One region of the Parendozoicomonas sp. 209JJ7-1 genome, then DNA from elsewhere that is predicted to be linked to it. Evidence: predicted binding sites of a transcription regulator. Region 1 holds the regulator's gene; the other holds the start of a gene.

Region 1 (8,485 bases):
TCGTTTCACTATCCGTTATCATCAGGCTCCGGAGGGCAGCGTCAACAACTCTCTTCCCGAAACGCTTGATGTGTCTAACGGGACTATCACCATCAACGATGTGTGATTTACCACACGCCTGACTGACGCCCCTTCTGCTGCTTTCGGCAAGCAGAAGGGGGCGTCAACCCCTGAAGGAACCTGCTGGACACGCACATGGAAAGCCAGATAACAGAAAGAAAATGGTAGGTGCGCCGGTGACTGCGTGAGTCTGCCTGTAAGCAGAACGCAGTAAGCGTCAGAAGCGCTTCTGCCTGCTATGCACTCCAGGCTCTTCCTGGCCCTTGTCATACATCAATTTCATTGAAACTATGTACCGTGTGGAGCCATGGTACTTAATGTTTTCAAATTCCCGGCAGAAAAAAATAGAGAAAAATAAGTCCGTAAGCCTGACAAGGGAGTGAACTGTTATGTGGTACGAGGGATTGTTGCAGCTGTCTGTTTGGGAAACCATACTGGCCGCAGCGTTAATGACACATATTACTATTCTTTCCGTTACCATCTATCTGCACCGCTTTAGCGCCCATAATGCACTGGAACTGCATCCGGCACTGCAACACTTCTTTCGCTTTTGGTTATGGCTGTCAACCGGAATGCGTACTCTGGAATGGACGGCCATTCACCGTAAACATCATGCGTTCTGCGAAACAGAGAAAGACCCTCATAGCCCTGTTCAGCGCAGTTTGAAAAAAGTTCTGCTGGAAGGGGCGGAACTTTATCGGGCAGAAGCGGCAAATGAAGAAACCTTGAGGCGTTACGGGCAGCGTTGCCCGGACGACTGGATCGAGAAGAAGCTTTACACCCCCCATAATATGCTTGGCCTGGCAATTATGTTGATTATTGACCTGATTCTGTTTGGATTGGCTGGTATTACCGTATGGGCAGTGCAGATGCTCTGGGTGCCGGTTATGGCGGCGGGTGTTATTAATGGGATCGGCCACTACTTTGGTTATCGTAACTATGAATGCCGGGATAATGCCCGCAATATTTCTCCGCTGGGTTTTATTATTGGTGGGGAAGAACTCCATAATAACCATCATACTTACCCTAACTCGGCAAAGCTTTCTGCCCGTAAATGGGAGTTTGATATTGGCTGGTTCTGGATTCGGGTGTTTGAAATACTCGGTCTTGCCAAAGTGAAGTTCCGGCGCCCCCTGGCTCATCAGGTTGCGGGAAAGAGCAAGATAGACGGCGACACTTTAATGGCCATTGTGAACAATCGTTTTCAGGTAATGGAGCAATATCGTCGTACAGTTATTGTTCCGATGGTGCGTGATGAATACAACAATCTAAAAGGCAGTGAGAGAAAACTTCTGAAACGAGGCAAAAAACTTCTTTCCTGCGAACAGACTTTGCTTAAGCCCGTTCATTTTAAGAACATAGAAAGCATTATAGAGTCCAGGGAAACACTCAAAATTATTTACCATAGCAGGCTGGAATTGCAGGAAATATGGCAAAACTTAAAAAACAAAAATGAACGTCTTGAAGCTTTGAAAGAGTGGTGTCGTCGGGCGGAAGACAGTGGTATTCGTGTATTGCAGGATTTTTCCGCACATTTGAGAAGTTATTCCCTGCCTGCTGCCCAGGTCGCCTGATAATCCAATTTGATAGCGGAAATACAAAACACCGTATTTCCGTTTTTGTTTTTACCACAAGAAATAAATGCCGCTTTTCCGGTTGTCAGTCTGGGAACTATTACCTATTTTGTTTTTCTCCTGTACGCAAGAGCGAGGGCTTAATAGATGAATATATTTGATGAAGTCATGCACCGCCTGAGCAGTAAAACCCGTATACGGGGGTTGTTTCGGGATGTGCATGTTGAAGACCTTGAACGGATTGTCGCCAGGCTGAAAGATGTACTGGAAGAAAAGCGTCAGGTTCGTGTGGAAGAAGAACAAAAACTGCAAGCAAAGCAAAACAGCATAGATGCCATTCGTAAAATGATGGAAGAAAAAGGCGTGTCCGTGGAAGACTTCGGACAGCTTGTCACTACTGAAAAAAAGAAAAGAAATATCAAACGTTATCTGTTTGAATTCAAGGATAATCACGATATTGCCCGACAATGGGAAGGTTCTCTTACCGGCCGTGCCCCCAAGGTTTTCCAAGAGTATCTTCAGCGTACCGGTAAAGAGAGAGCAGACTGCATTGTTGAGGAACGTTAATCCTCAGTTTCCCTGACCAGTCTGCTATGGGGGAACTGGCAGGTAAAATTGCTTCCCTGACCAACCCGGCTTTTGATTAGCAGTGTAGCGTCATGTCTAAGCAGCACATGTTTAACAATGGCCAGTCCCAGGCCTGTTCCACCCGTTGAGGCGTGCCTGCTTTTGTCGATCCGGTAAAAACGTTCAGTCAGGCGTGGAATGTGCTGGGGTTCCATGCCTATACCGTTATCTTTCACCATAAGATATCCGGTATTCAATTCCACAAGCCATTTCACTTTCACTGTGCCGTTATCCGGTGTGTATTTCACCGCATTAAAAACAAGGTTGGAAATAGCACTGCGCAGCTCTTTCTCATTTCCCAGGATCTGGGAGTCAGATTTGCAGTCCAGAATAATTTCATGATTTCTTTCGCCGCTGAACAGGTTTGCATCAGCGATGATTGCGTTCAGTAAAACAGGAATGTTAACCGGTGTCAGATCCTGCTGACTGTCGGCGGTTTCCAGCTTGGACAGAATCAGCAGGTCTTCAATAATATTCCCCATACGGTTGGACTGGGACAGCATCTGTTCCAGGGCTCTGGGAAGAATCGGATGCGGAGGTTCCGGCATCATCGTAAGGCTGTCGAGCAGAGTTTCAACATACCCGGAAACAACCGTTAAAGGAGTCCTCAGTTCATGGGAGACATTGGCCACGAAATCCTTGGTCATCTGCTCCAGCTGATAAATACGGGTGTTGTCCCTTACAACCAGCAGGCGGTTATCTGTTCCATACAGAGTGATGGAGTACAGCAGTTTTCTCTCCTCGGAAATAGGAGACGGGATGCTGAGAGGGTCCTGGTACTCTTTTCTGTCAAAGTATTCGGCAAACCTGGGATGACGGATAAGGTTGGTTATCTGCTGGCCAATATCATCTGGGTCCCGGAAGCCGAGAATATGCTCTGCGGCAGGGTTCCACCACTCAATCTGGCCGTGGGAATTGGTGAGAACAATGGCATCCCGCAGGGCAGATGTGGACTCCTGAAAACGATCAATCACCGCCTGCATACGGCTGCGGGAGCGTTCGCTTCGGCGCAGTAGCCGGTACATGCCGTCAAACATTTCGCCCCAGAGCCCCCTTGAGTTTGGAGGTTCAAGGAGTTGCCCGGCGGCAGAACAGTCATACAACCACTGGTAGAGCAGTTTTACGTGCCTGAGGGTCCAGAGCAGGTAGCAGATTGAACCAAGAAGAAGAAACAGCAAAGTGTTTCCTGTCAGAATGCCGAGCCCAAGACAGATGAATAGTATGAGAACTGGGCTTTTTATAACTGCAGATTGCCAGCTTTGGTTCACGTTTTTACCGGTATTGTTATATCAGTGCATCCACACCCTTATTCAGAGCGACTACCTGTTAGCTGTTAACAATAAACGACTGTGTTATCAGGTCTTGGTGGAGAAGCGATAACCCGTTCCGCGAACAGTCTGAACAAGCTTTTCATGTTCTAAACCAAGTGCTTTACGCAGACGTCGAATATGTACATCTACAGTTCTTTCTTCTACGTAGACATTACCCCCCCAGACGTGGTCAAGCAACTGACTTCTGGTGTAGGCACGTTCCTGGTGAGTCATAAAAAACTGCAGCAGGCGATATTCCGTGGGCCCCATTTCGGCTGGCTGGTCATCAATGGTGACACGGTGGCTGATGGGATCGAGGGTTACCCCGAATACTTCAATAGGTTCGCTCTGGCCAACAGTCTGGGTTCTGCGGAGAACCGCTTTCAGGCGGGCCACAAGCTCACGGGGAGAGAAGGGCTTGGTAATATAATCGTCCGCGCCGCTTTCCAGGCCCTGGATTTTATTATCCTCTTCACCTTTGGCGGTCAGCATGATGATCGGGGTTTCAGCGGTCAGCTCATCCCTTTTCAAACGACGGGCCAGTTCAATGCCGGTGATGCCGGGCAGCATCCAGTCCAGCAGAATTAAATCGGGCTTCTGGTCAACGATAATGGCATGGGCTGATTTGGCATCTTCTGCTTCCAGGCAGTGATAGCCTGCCATTTCCAGAGCAACGACAATCATCTCCCGGATAGGAGCTTCATCATCCACGATGAGAATTTTACTTGTAGTTATTGTCATGGCTCGAACAATTCCCCCTGAAGGTCTGGATATGAGCAGGACCAAGGAATTACACCGCTTAAATGTTACAGATAAATGACAATTCAGTCTTATTGTCATATTCGATTGTTATCAACAAATACGGGAATGGTTCCCAATACTTTGTAGTGGCGGTCTGAATCAGGTTCTTTGCAAAGCCAGTATTTTCTTAATTTACGGATGGCCTGGAACTCTTTTCCATTTTCAATGTTGAACCGTTTTCCGGGCTTTAAATGATTAAGAATCAGGCCTGATTCAGGCTGGGTTAATTCTTTGAGAGTCTGATCGCCACTGCTTCTGACCTTGGGGTTCAGGCTGTGTTTATAAAGAGAACCATGGGTTTTTGTATCAAAAATACCAAGTTCGAGGATTTTATGGAGGAGAGTCCGGTATTGATGTTTCCACTCTTTCCCATGGGGGAAAACACAGTGGCCATGGAGGTTCCATGTATGAACATGGGCAATTTCATGGACAAGGGTAATCAGGAACTGTAAAGGCTCCAGGTTATTATTTACGCTGACCCTGTGGGGGTTGCCATATTGAGCTGGCCGGAAATCTCCCAGCTTGGTTTTGCGGGGGCGGCTTATTTTCAGTTGAACCTGTCCGTCTATCAGCCACCTGGCGCACAAAAGGGCAGTGCCTTCGGGCAGATAAGAGCTGAGTTGCCTTGAGAGGTGCTCCTCAAGGTTTGAATGGGCAAGGTCGGAGGGGAGAGAGTCTGGCATCATCCTTATTCAGTTCATCAGGCAGCGATCAATAATTATTCCCGCCAGAACCGCAAAACCGGCCCAGTGATTGGAAAGAAAGGCCTTAAAGCAGGATTCCCTTTCCCTGTTCCTGGTAAGAGTGTACTGGTAGACGAACATACCGGCCATTCCGGCGAGGCCGAGATAATAAAACAGCCCTGCGTGAATTACAGTGCCTGTGATGACCAGAGATAAAAGGGTCAGTACTTGAAGCAGTGTAATGATCGTGTTGTCTTTCTCTCCAAAAAGAATGGCTGTTGATTTTACCCCTATAATCAGATCGTCATCCCTGTCTACCATGGCGTACTGGGTGTCATAAGCCACAATCCACAGCAGGCAGCCGCCGAACAGTAGCCAGGCCAGAGGAGCGACGGTATTTGTTTCAGCTGCCCAGGCCATGGGAATTCCCCATGCGAAAGCCGCCCCGAGAAAAAACTGGGGCAGATGGGTGTAGCGCTTCATAAACGGATAAACAGCGGCCAGCACTGCTCCGGCAAATGACAGTATAATGGTGAGCGGATTGGTAAAAAGCACAAGTACAAAAGATGCCAGCATCAGAACAGCAAAGAGTGTTAATGCTTCTTTTTTGGAAACCCTGCCTGTTGCCATGGGGCGTTGATGGGTTCTCTTTACATGTCCATCAATTTTCCTGTCGGCAAAGTCATTAATTACGCAGCCGGCGGAACGCATCAGAACTGTGCCTAAAACAAAAATAAGCAGCATATCAAAGGAAGGCCAGCCATCAGCGGAGAGCCAAAGAGCCCAAAGGGTTGGCCAGAGCAGAAGATAAATGCCGATGGGGCGGTCAATTCGGGTCAGTTGAATATAATTTTCCAGCCTGTCAGACAGCTGTATTTTTTCACTGCTCATAGAGAAGACTCTGCCGTTGCCGGATCAGCATTAACCGGAAGAAAGTATTCACATACAACCAGAGGTTTCTGGTTCAGGATAAACAGGGAACGACGTCCCCAGACGGGATTGTTTTCAACATCCTGAACTTTGGTCAGCTCAATAGGGCCGCGTTGCAGATCCGGGTGAGAGAATAGAAAGGCTCCCAGCGGCCTGTCTTTCAGAGTCAGCAACTCTTTGTTTCCCCCTTCCAGGCTGGAAACTGGAAGAATGCTTCGGGCGAAAACCCTGGGCAGACCATTGCAGATCAGGATCACTTCCCGAATGCTGGCCTGCTCATCACCGTCTATCGACAGAAAGTGCTGCTCATCAAGGGTCGGTTGCCCCCAGTCATGGCGAAGGACATCGACGGTAAAGGATCCTGGGAAAGTATCCTTCAGGCGTTGTGTCAGGGAGCCTGTGTCGAGCAGCCAGGATTTCCAGATTTCAGGCAGAGGCCAGGGAAGGTTTCCGCAGGGATGCCATTGTTGGGATTCGAGATTAACGGGGCATGACGGCATAGGTTTACTGACTTTCTCCAGCACATCCTGGCGATTTCTATTGGAAGTGCCTGTTTGTTTGTGCCTCTTTATTGATGATATAAAGCGGATGGCATTTCCAGCTTGTGGCTGTTTGGCGCAGCATGAGTGATAAGCTCTGGGGATGCAAGTTTTGTAAAAACGCTTTTTTATGGTGAGGAAATCCCTGTTTCTCCGATATTTGGTATTGCTCTGGCGTAGGGGCTGCATTAAGGTTGAAAATCGTGTCGGCACAAAAGTACATACTCTGAAGTGCTGCATGTTCTCGGTTGCTCAGGGTTTGGGATAAGCTCTGCAGGGAAACCAAAAAAATAATAAATAATGCAAATGGATTCGAGAGGGAGTTATGCGTAAGCCAGAACTCATCGCTGCAATCGCAGATCAGACTGATTTAAGCAAAGACAAAGCCAGTCAGGCACTGACCGTTATTATTGACCAGATTACCCAGGCGCTGGAGCGTCAGGAGTCTGTGAACCTGATAGGGTTCGGGTCTTTTGTTCAGCGTTCCAGAGGTGCCCGTACCGGAAAGAACCCCCAAACTGGCGCCACGATGCAAATTCCTGCCAGTAACACCGTAGCCTTTAAGCCTGGCAAGGCTCTGAAGGAAGCTGTTAACAAGTAAACAGCCGTGTGCCGGCAGCCGAAAACTGCTGGCACGCATTTTCCTCTCTTCAATAACCCTTTTATTTTCCTCATCTTTTTTGGCTGAATTAACCACTCCTTGTGTCATTTTAAGCACTGGCGAATACTGTGCCGATCGCTAGAATGGGTTCGGACAGCTTTAACCGGAGGGAAGTATGAAGTTTCGATTCCTGTTACTGGGCCTGGGCCTGCTGATGTGGCGTGCAAGCAGTAAGGATCCGGAGTTCCGCAAAAAGCTGGAAGGCAAGGATATGACCTTTGATATTTCCAGCGAAGATGGCGTGAGAAGAACATTTACGATTAAAGACCAGAAAGTCAGCAGCCGTAAAGGTCGCTCAGAGAAGCCTGAATTTGCCCTTCGTTTCAGAACGGCCAGTGAAGGGTTTGATGCTCTGACAGCAAGCAAACCCAAACTGGCCTTTATGAAAGGAATCCAGGACAAGGTCATCTGGGTTGAAGGCAATCCGATGTCACTGATGTGGTTTCAGGGCATTGTCTCCATGGTTGTTCCTGGAAGTAAAATGAAGTCATAAAAGGAGCAAATATCCATTCCCGGGAATCACCAGCAAGTTCCATTCGTGCTTCAGGTAAACATTATTCAGCGGTCTGGAGCACGCACTGGTATTCCCTCGGATAAGACAGAAACTGTATGCTTGCAGACAGTGATGACAGGTGAGTAGTGCCTGTGCTTTCAAAGAATAGATTGCCAATGGTGTACATGTGCCCGTTAGCTATATGGTAGAAATTTTTGTAATTGCCGGGCAGTTCATCACTTAAAAAAGCGTCTCTGTACATAATTCCCATAGGGTGCAGGGTAACAAATGTGTCCGGCAGGATGGATGTTACGGCAACAGCAAGTTCTTCATTGAGACCTGATTTTGAGCTGGCAGCATAAAACCAGGGGTTGCTTTGGATGATTTTCTGGAAGTCTTTTTCACATGTTTGTTGTTTTTTCTGATTGGGTGAACCATCCAGGTTTATAGCCTGTATTTGGGGGATTAGTATCAGCATAGAGTGATGTATGCTGTGGTCATCAGCGAAAACAGCGTTATGTGAATTCAGTAAGACAAGACTGATAATGACGCATGATTGAAAGTTTCTCATTACTGACAGCCTCTTGGGAGAATAGCTGATAGCTATAAATAGCAGAGAATTTGAAATTGTCTTGTACAAAATATCCTGCTGTCGCAATAAATAACGACAGAGGTCAGATATGAGATTTATGTAATGTGTCGTCCAGTTTTACCATGGAGCAGATCAAATATACGACAGTATTGATTTTGTGGCTCTTGAAAAAGGCAGGAGATCAGGCATCGGCAAACTTATCCCCATGGGGCAGC
Region 2 (8,485 bases), on a different contig from region 1:
TGCTTAAATCACCACAAAGCGCCGACGCAGACTATGGAACAGCGCCGCCAGCCAGGGCCAGAGTACAGCGCTGGTCACAGAAGGCAGCAAATACCACAGGGACGGGCTTAATTGCCCGGTGGCATTACCAATCCAGAGAATAGTGAGCTGGTAAATACCCACAATCATCAACACCATAAAACTCTGCTGCCACCAGGGGTACATTCTCAGCCTTCGGTGCAACTGATTAACCGCCAGCGCCATAAACAGCATGGCCATGGCATGCTGGCCAAAAACCGTGCCCAGAAGCACATCCATAATCAGGCCAACGCCCCAGGCAAAGAACAGACCATAGTACTGAGGCAAAGCCAGTATCCAGAAAATCACCACTAAGGATACCCAGGCCGGACGAGCCTGTGCCGCCACTTCCGGCATGGGCAGCAGGGCGAGAACAGCACCAAGAAACAGTGTTACCCAGACCAGCCAGTGGCCATGACTATGCTTCATTGTTGGGTTCCTTCCGTTTTACCTGCTTTAACCTCTCGTTTAGCCTCCGAAGTATGGCCACCTGACTCCATAACCTGTTCAGCCTGTCCATAAATATCCCTTTCCGCAGTAAACACCAGCATCACCAGACGACTGCGGTTAAGACGCGCCAAAGGCTGTGCACGAATAGAGAGGAACGGGTGGCCGGGATCCTGGTGAACCTCTACCACTTCAGCCACCGGGTAACCTACGGGAAAGCGCTGCCCCATACCGGAAGAAACCAGCAGATCACCGACTTTTATGTCGGCTGTACCCGGAACATGCTGCAGTTCCAGCTCAGTACCATCTTCGGTACCCGCGGCAATGGCCCGGTAACCGTTGCGGTTAACCTGTACAGGAATCCGGCTGCTGCTGTCAGTAATCAGAATTACCCGACTGGTCAGGGGGCCGGTCTCGACCACCTGTCCCATCACACCGGTAGCATCCAGCAGGGGCTGGCCAATATACACGCCATCCCTGTCACCCTTATTAATCAGCACCCGTTTAATGCCGGGATCAGGATCAATACCAATCAGCTCAGCGACAACCACCTTTTCATCAACAAGCCGTGAAGAGTTCAGCAGTTCCCGCAGGCGTACGTTCTGGGCATTCAGGGAAGCCAGCTTTTGCAATTTCTGCTTGAGGATAAGATTACGGGCTTTGAGTTGAGCATTTTCCTGGGCCAGCTCAGTACGGGAACTGACCATCATGCGGACGTTGTCCGTTAACCGGGCAGGGGTATCTGCCAGCCACTGTATAGGGGTCACCACAACAGACAGTGCGCTGCGCACCTGAACCAGATATTCAAAGCGATGATCAACAAAAATCAAAGTCAGGGACAATGCCAGTAATAATGTGAACTGCGCACCAAGGGACTGCCCCTTTCGAAATATGGGATTAATAGGGGTGCTCCTGCCAGCTCCAGTGTATAAAGTTATTTATTCTAAATGGGTTATGCCCATTGCGGGAAGGGGCAAGCCAACAGATTCAGCCTAAACTGTCCGATAGTTTATACAAGCACTCAGATGACGTGAATTTGCTATGAATAATCATCCACCGGTAGATCTTTCCCGCAGGCATTTTCTTCTGGGCGGAAATAAACCACAAACAGCCGCTGAACAGCCAATTGCCCACATAAGCGACCGCTGCCTTACATTTTCAGGCACTGCCTGCGGACACTGCTCGGATATCTGTGAACCACGGGCCATAATTATGAACTATTCTTCCCAAGGCATGGGGCAGCCATCGGTAAACGCTGATACCTGCACCGGCTGCGGAGCCTGCATCCCGATATGCCCAGTCGACGCCGTTACCGTAAATGTGGTTACCACATAAACCATATAAACCTATAAACCATATGAAGAGTGGCCATGCCACAGGCTGTAAAGCCCACACAGAATCTACAAAATGAGCCGAATGTGAAGTACGCCATGAAACCTGAGTTACACCACCCCAGTGACATTATTGATATCTGCGGACTGTTTATTCTGGCTCAGCCAGAGCATATGTCCGGAGTGATGAAAACCCTGCCGGAAATCCCCGGTCTGACCATCCACGCCAGTGACACACAAGGCCGCATGGCCGCCACACTGGAAAGTGACGGGCAACAACAAACGACTATGGATCGCCTGGAAACAATCCGCTCTACCCAGGGTGTACTTGATGTGTCGCTGACCTACACCTATCACGAAAACGGATAGTAAAACACCCTTTCCAATTCTCTGCCCCGGCTGATCCAGACTATGCAAAATCGACGCGAATTTATCCGTAATTCCGCTGCCATGGCCGCAGCCAGCGCTGCCGGGTTGAGCCTGCCCACAGAAAAACTTATCGCTTCGGATGCTGATCCGTTCACCAATGAAGAGCTGCGCTGGGACAAAGCTCCCTGTCGTTTCTGCGGAACCGGCTGCGGTGTTCTGGTGGGTATAAAGAATAACCGGATGGTCGCCACCCAGGCCGACCCGGACGCGCCGGTCAACCGCGGCCTGAATTGCATCAAGGGTTATTTCCTGTCCAAAATCATGTATGGGGAAGATCGCCTGACCATTCCTCTGCTGAGAATGAAGAACGGTAAATATTCCAAACAGGGTGAATTGATGCCCACCACCTGGGACCAGGCTTTTGATGAGATGGCCGCCCAGTTCAAGAAAACCCTGAAAGAGAAAGGCCCAACAGCCATAGGCATGTTTGGCTCCGGACAGTGGACAATCTGGGAGGGTTACGCAGCCTCCAAGCTGATGAAAGGCGGCTTTCGCTCCAACAATCTGGATCCCAACGCCCGCCACTGCATGGCATCCGCCGCGAGTGGCTTTATGCGCACCTTTGGCATAGATGAACCCATGGGCTGCTATGACGACTTTGAGAACGCCGATGCCTTTGTGCTCTGGGGTTCCAATATGGCGGAGATGCATCCAGTACTCTGGAGCCGGCTGGCGGCCCGCACCCTGGCCCACGACCATGTAAAGGTAGCTGTTCTTTCTACCTATGAGCACCGCTCCTGCGACCTCGCCCACATGCCCATGATCTTTGAGCCACAGACTGATCTGGCCATTGGAAACTTTATCTGCCATCACATCATCAGCACCAACCGGGTGAACAGCGACTTCGTTAACAAGCACACCCATTTTCGTCTTGGGGAGACCGATATCGGTTACGGCCTGCGCCCGGACAACCCTCTGCAGATGAAAGCCAAACATCCGAACAGCGGTGCCTCAAAGCCTATTGATCTTGATGCCTTTGCCCGTTTTGTCAGCGACTATCCCCTTGAGAAGGTGTCCGAAATGTCCGGTGTCAGCAAAAGAAGCCTGCTGGATCTGGCAGAGCTTTACGCTGACCCTGACCGGAAAGTCATGTCCCTCTGGACCATGGGGGTTAACCAGCACACTCGCGGCGTATGGATGAATAATATTATTTACAACATCCACCTGCTGACCGGAAAAATATCAGAGCCAGGCAGCGGTCCCTTCTCCCTCACCGGCCAGCCTTCCGCCTGCGGCACAGCCCGGGAAGTGGGCACCTTCTCCCACCGTCTGCCCGCCGATATGGTGGTCACCAGCCCTGAAGACCGTGAACGGACCGAACACATCTGGAAGCTGCCTCCCGGCACCATTCCCCCAAAACCCGGCTATCACGCAGTGCTCCAGGACAGAATGCTGAAAGACGGCAAACTTAACGCTTACTGGGTGATGTGTAATAACAATGTCCAGACCGCCCCCAACCTCAATAAAGAGACACTGCCCGGATACCTGAACCCGAAAGCTTTTATCGTGGTATCTGACCCTTACCCGACGGTGAGTTCTTCTGTTGCCGACCTGGTTCTGCCCACTGCCATGTGGGTAGAAAAGGAAGGAGCCTATGGCAACGCTGAACGACGCACCCAGTTCTGGTACCAGCAGGTAACCGCTCCCGGCGAATCCCGCAGCGATCTCTGGCAGTTGATGGAGTTTTCCAAACGCTTTACCACCAATGAGGTATGGCCACAGCAGCTTCTGGAAAACAACCCGGCTTACAAGAACAAAACTCTTTATGAAGTCCTGTTCGCCAATGGCCAGGTGGATAAATTTCCCCTCAACACCATTAATCCAAAACGGGATAATCAGGAAGCCAAACACTTCGGCTTCTATGTGCAAAAAGGACTGTTTGAGGAATACGCCACCTTTGGCCGCGGCCATGGCCATGACCTGGCTCCTTTTGATATGTATCACAAAGCCCGCGGTCTGCGCTGGCCTGTCGTGAACGGCAAGGAGACCCGCTGGCGCTTCCGGGAAGGTTACGACCCTTATGTCAAAAAAGGCCAGGGAGTGTATTTCTACGGCAAGCCCGATGGCCGGGCCTGGATGTTTGCCCTGCCCTATGAGCCGCCACCGGAACTTCCCAATGAGACCTATGATCTATGGCTGTGCACCGGTCGGGTTCTGGAACACTGGCACTCAGGCACTATGACCCAGCGGGTTCCCGAACTTTATAAAGCCTTCCCTGACGCTGTGCTGTTTATGAACCCGGACGATGCCCGGGAACGGAAACTGCGCCGGGGAGATGAAGTGCAGGTCAGTTCCCCTAGGGGCAGCATCCTGACCAGAGTCGAAACCCGGGGCCGAAACCGCATGCCCAGGGGTATGACATTTATTCCCTTCTTTGACGCTTCGGAACTGGCAAACAAACTGATTCTGGATGCCACCGATCCCCTGTCAAAGCAGACCGATTTTAAAAAATGTCCGGTCAAGGTTGAGAAGGTGTCGTGATGGTAAGCCTGCGTAAATCCATCGTAACCTGGCTGACGGGCCTGACCGCCCTGGCTATTCTGCCTGTACAGGCTGAAAAGCCCACGCCTCCCCCTCCCCTTGAACCTCCGGAGTCACTAAGGGGAATAACCCCCATACAGGAAGAAGGCACGCCGCCACGACTCCAGGATTTCCCCAAGGAGACGCCCCGCTACAAACCCAACTATATCGGACAACCGCCGTTAATTCCCCACGCTATCCGGGGGTACGAAATCACCGCCAACACCAATAAATGCCTGACATGCCACGGGCTGGATTCCGCCCATATTACCGGCGCTCCCCGTATCGGCTTTTCCCATTTCCGGGACCGCAAAGGCAACCTGCTGTCCGATGTTTCTCCAGCCAGGTATTTCTGCACTCAATGCCATGTCCCCCAGAAAAACGCCCCTCCACTCAGGGAAAACCTGTTTGATCCTGTGCCGAGCCTGAAGCCATGAAGCTGCCCGCCTGGATACATCGTTACTGGAGCAGGCTCACCGTGCCCGTAGCTCTGGCCCTGTGGGTGGTGCTGGCCTTTGGCTTTATCGCGGGCATTATTTTCTGGGGTGGGTTTAACACCGCCATGGAGATGACCAACACCGAAGCCTTCTGCACCAGCTGCCATGAAATGCGTGATAACGTCTTCCAGGAGATTAAGCCCACCATCCATTACACCAACCGCTCCGGGGTCAGGGCCACCTGCCCGGACTGCCATGTTCCCCATGAATGGACCTATAAAATTATTCGCAAAGTCCAGGCTTCCAAAGAGGTCTGGGGCAAGATCACCGGGATTATTGATACCCGGGAGAAATTTCTTGCTCACCGCCAGGAGATGGCAGAACGGGAGTGGGCACGTATGAAAGCCAACGACTCACGGGAGTGCCGTAACTGCCATGAATTTTCCTACATGGATCTGTCGGTGCAGTCATCCCGGGCAGCCCGCATGCACAGGGAGTTTCTTGCCACAGGCAAGGCCACCTGCATCGACTGCCATAAAGGCATTGCCCACCGACTGCCCAATATGAGTGAAGAAAAAGGAGGCTGGCAATGAGCACGCTGGAATCCCTGATCTGGCATATTCTTGGCTATACCACCATGCCGCTGATTTTCCTGGTCGGTTTTGTTGGGACGGCGCTGGTCGCCTGTATCCTGATGGACCTTTTCTCCATTTCCTCTATTGGGAAAGACGTTAACAAACCACCAGCTCCCTGAAACCGAAAACGTCCGACACACAATGTACCGGGCATTTATAAGTATCAGGTGAAACTAATTTCTCGCAGGTTTACTTCTCGTAGACTTCCTGCTGACGAATCAGGCGATCCAGGCTCTCAGATACCATGGCATCGGTAATCGGCAGTTCGCGGCCGTCTTCAGTGATAATTGCGGCTCCGAACATGGGGTCAAAGTGTCCGGTTGCCATCTGGTTGCGAATCATTGTATCCATCTTTCTCTCCCGAACAGTCGTTAGAACATCAGAAAATTCACTTTACTGGGCAACGCTTTTGGCCTCTATAGTGGTTTTGTAACAACACCTGCAGGATTTGTGAACAGGATTAACCTGCGCTGACAATTGAGGACAATTGAGCATGCAGATTGTTTGTAACACTGACCGGAGGTAAAGCCAGACTGTCTAACGTTCCGCCCTCAGGAACATAGCAAAGCTGTCATAAATCTATCGGACACCAAGATACCGATTCTTAACCGAGGGCATACGCTATGTTTCACAAAAACAGGTTCCACACAACCACGTTCCACACAACCACTATGTACAACACAGGTAACAGTATTAACGGCAGCAACCAGGCCGTGATACGGCTATTCCAGGCCATTTTCACACTGGTTTTTCTGGCTACTATTTCCGTCACTCTTCTGGCCCAGGATAAACCGCTAATTATTGATTTACAGAATAATCCAAAGCCTGAATATACCCTGGAAAGTGGTCAGGAAGTTATCATCGCCTGCCATGAACAAAACAAACCAGGCCATGAACAAAGACTGGTTGCCTGGCGAGTCGACACTGCGCTTTACAGCAGTAACTCCCTGCCCGGCAACCTGATGGCTACCAGTGATAACGATCTTATCTTCCAGGTAGATTACAAAGATGACAGCACCACCACATACAGTTGTTATTACACAACCAGTGGTTTCCATAACGGCTTTTTCAGCAGTGCTACGAGCGACTCACTCGAAGTGATTATCAAAGGGGAGTCAGAAGGCAGCGCAGCACCAATTAGCAGCCCCCCTCAAAGGCCGCGCCTGATCGCCATGAACTATAACGCAAATAATCAGATCATGGAGCTTGACTGGCACTCTGTTGCCGGCACCGAACAGGAACTTAACGTCTTCTCGGAAGAGGGCGAAGAACTTTATAACTCATATAACCTGAACCAATGCAATGGCCATGTACGTGTACACAACTTTAATATCCGGGACGGAAAAAAAATTGTCGCACTGCGAGCCTGCGACAATAAGGAATGCACTTCATCCGTACCTGTTTTTGTGGATGGAAATGTCCCCATAGAGGAATACACCGTAGACACGAACACCGGAATAAAACTGCCTTATACACTGGGTCATGACAACCTCGACAACAGTTTCTATACCGTATACAGCCAGGAACGGGACGGAGATGAGACTTACAAGGTTTTCGGTGACAACTCCCCCTACTTCGCCACAACAGCTGAGAGCAATTCAAGCTTTTCTTTAAGTTTGGCAAAGAACAACCCGGAGGGAGAGAATTACTTCTTTACCCAGGGCCTTGCCTTTGTGCAAGCGAACAGCTTTAGCAGAAACCCCACCCCGGAGGCTGGAAACAACCAGCCACGGATGCGTTTCCATAAGGCTTATAATCTAAGAGAGACTGGCCAGCCAAAAGCATCTGTCACTATATCCTACTGTGATGTAACAGCCTCCAGCAGCACGCCATCCATGTCAGCAACCGAGTCATCAACAAACATGGAACTGACATCATCCGTGAATCCATCCAGTACAATGCCGAGCCTTCCGGCGAGCTTCCCCATAAGCTCCCCGCTGGTGGTCACAACTCAAACAATCCAAAGTTCAGGGCAGGTGACCTCTTCAGAGCCGATGATTGTTTTCACATCCTCCAATTCTGGCCCGGTAACATCCAGCTTCTTCCCGACGTCAGTCTCTGAAAGCATGGGTTCAACACTGTCCAGCCTGCAAGGACTCTCTACATTGTTCAGCAGCAGTTTCATGCCTTCGGAAACAGAGGGAACAGCCTTTCCGTCACCAAGTGACTCCTCTTTGCCTCCTCACCCTAATAACGAAGGGGGAATTATCGGGGGTACAGCAGCTGCAGCACTAATTGTCGGAATCTCTGCCCTGGCTATTCTTGTAACAACAGTAATGGTGGTCAAGAAGAAGGGCGGACACTCCTCCCAGGACGTTCAGATGCATGATATGCCAGTCGATAATTAAACGGATTTATCTACGGAAAGACCAAATAGAAAGGTCAGTATTGAAAGTGCTGACCTTTCTCTTTATTTCAACACCGAAAATGACTTCAATACCAAAGAACTCCCGATTTTCTCTCAAATCATAATCAGAGACATTTACAGTTAAACACGCCTGATTATTTCTTCCGATAACCGAACATAAAGCCAAACTGTCTAACTTCCCGCCCTTCGGAACTTAACAAGGCTGTTGTGAATCTATCAGACAACAAGATCACAATTGTCAGCAAAAAGGTAGATACTATG

Evidence for each region. Region 1 encodes PhoB, which activates phosphate uptake and scavenging genes when phosphate is short. Its sites were predicted from a motif close to TGTCATANNNNTGTCANA; they were not measured.
Region 2: ACY2RQ_RS04085 (PA1571 family protein) is a predicted target of PhoB. The motif match lies at 6,426-6,443, and genes of this name have one in related genera.

Annotation. Positions count from the first base shown of each region.
Region 1 covers NZ_JBYVJU010000010.1:34,457-42,941, forward strand. The annotation lists gene ACY2RQ_RS11290 (DUF642 domain-containing protein) at 1-106, shown strand, start outside; gene ACY2RQ_RS11295 (DesA family fatty acid desaturase) at 450-1,634, shown strand; gene ACY2RQ_RS11300 (H-NS family histone-like protein) at 1,782-2,201, shown strand; gene phoR (phosphate regulon sensor histidine kinase PhoR) at 2,198-3,529, opposite strand; gene phoB (phosphate regulon transcriptional regulator PhoB) at 3,617-4,312, opposite strand; gene ACY2RQ_RS11315 (SprT-like domain-containing protein) at 4,408-5,055, opposite strand; gene ubiA (4-hydroxybenzoate octaprenyltransferase) at 5,065-5,946, opposite strand; gene ACY2RQ_RS11325 (chorismate--pyruvate lyase family protein) at 5,943-6,485, opposite strand; gene ACY2RQ_RS11330 (HU family DNA-binding protein) at 6,850-7,125, shown strand; gene ACY2RQ_RS11335 (helicase) at 7,301-7,678, shown strand; gene ACY2RQ_RS11340 (hypothetical protein) at 7,740-8,156, opposite strand; gene recG (ATP-dependent DNA helicase RecG) at 8,452-8,485, opposite strand, start outside.
Region 2 covers NZ_JBYVJU010000003.1:123,925-132,409, reverse strand. The annotation lists gene mreD (rod shape-determining protein MreD) at 4-486, opposite strand; gene mreC (rod shape-determining protein MreC) at 483-1,397, opposite strand; gene ACY2RQ_RS04115 (4Fe-4S dicluster domain-containing protein) at 1,546-1,839, shown strand; gene ACY2RQ_RS04110 (chaperone NapD) at 1,935-2,204, shown strand; gene napA (nitrate reductase catalytic subunit NapA) at 2,247-4,745, shown strand; gene ACY2RQ_RS04100 (nitrate reductase cytochrome c-type subunit) at 4,745-5,221, shown strand; gene ACY2RQ_RS04095 (NapC/NirT family cytochrome c) at 5,218-5,814, shown strand; gene ACY2RQ_RS04090 (TIGR02808 family protein) at 5,811-5,975, shown strand; gene ACY2RQ_RS04085 (PA1571 family protein) at 6,046-6,207, opposite strand; gene ACY2RQ_RS04080 (hypothetical protein) at 6,480-8,204, shown strand; gene ACY2RQ_RS04075 (hypothetical protein) at 8,483-8,485, shown strand, end outside.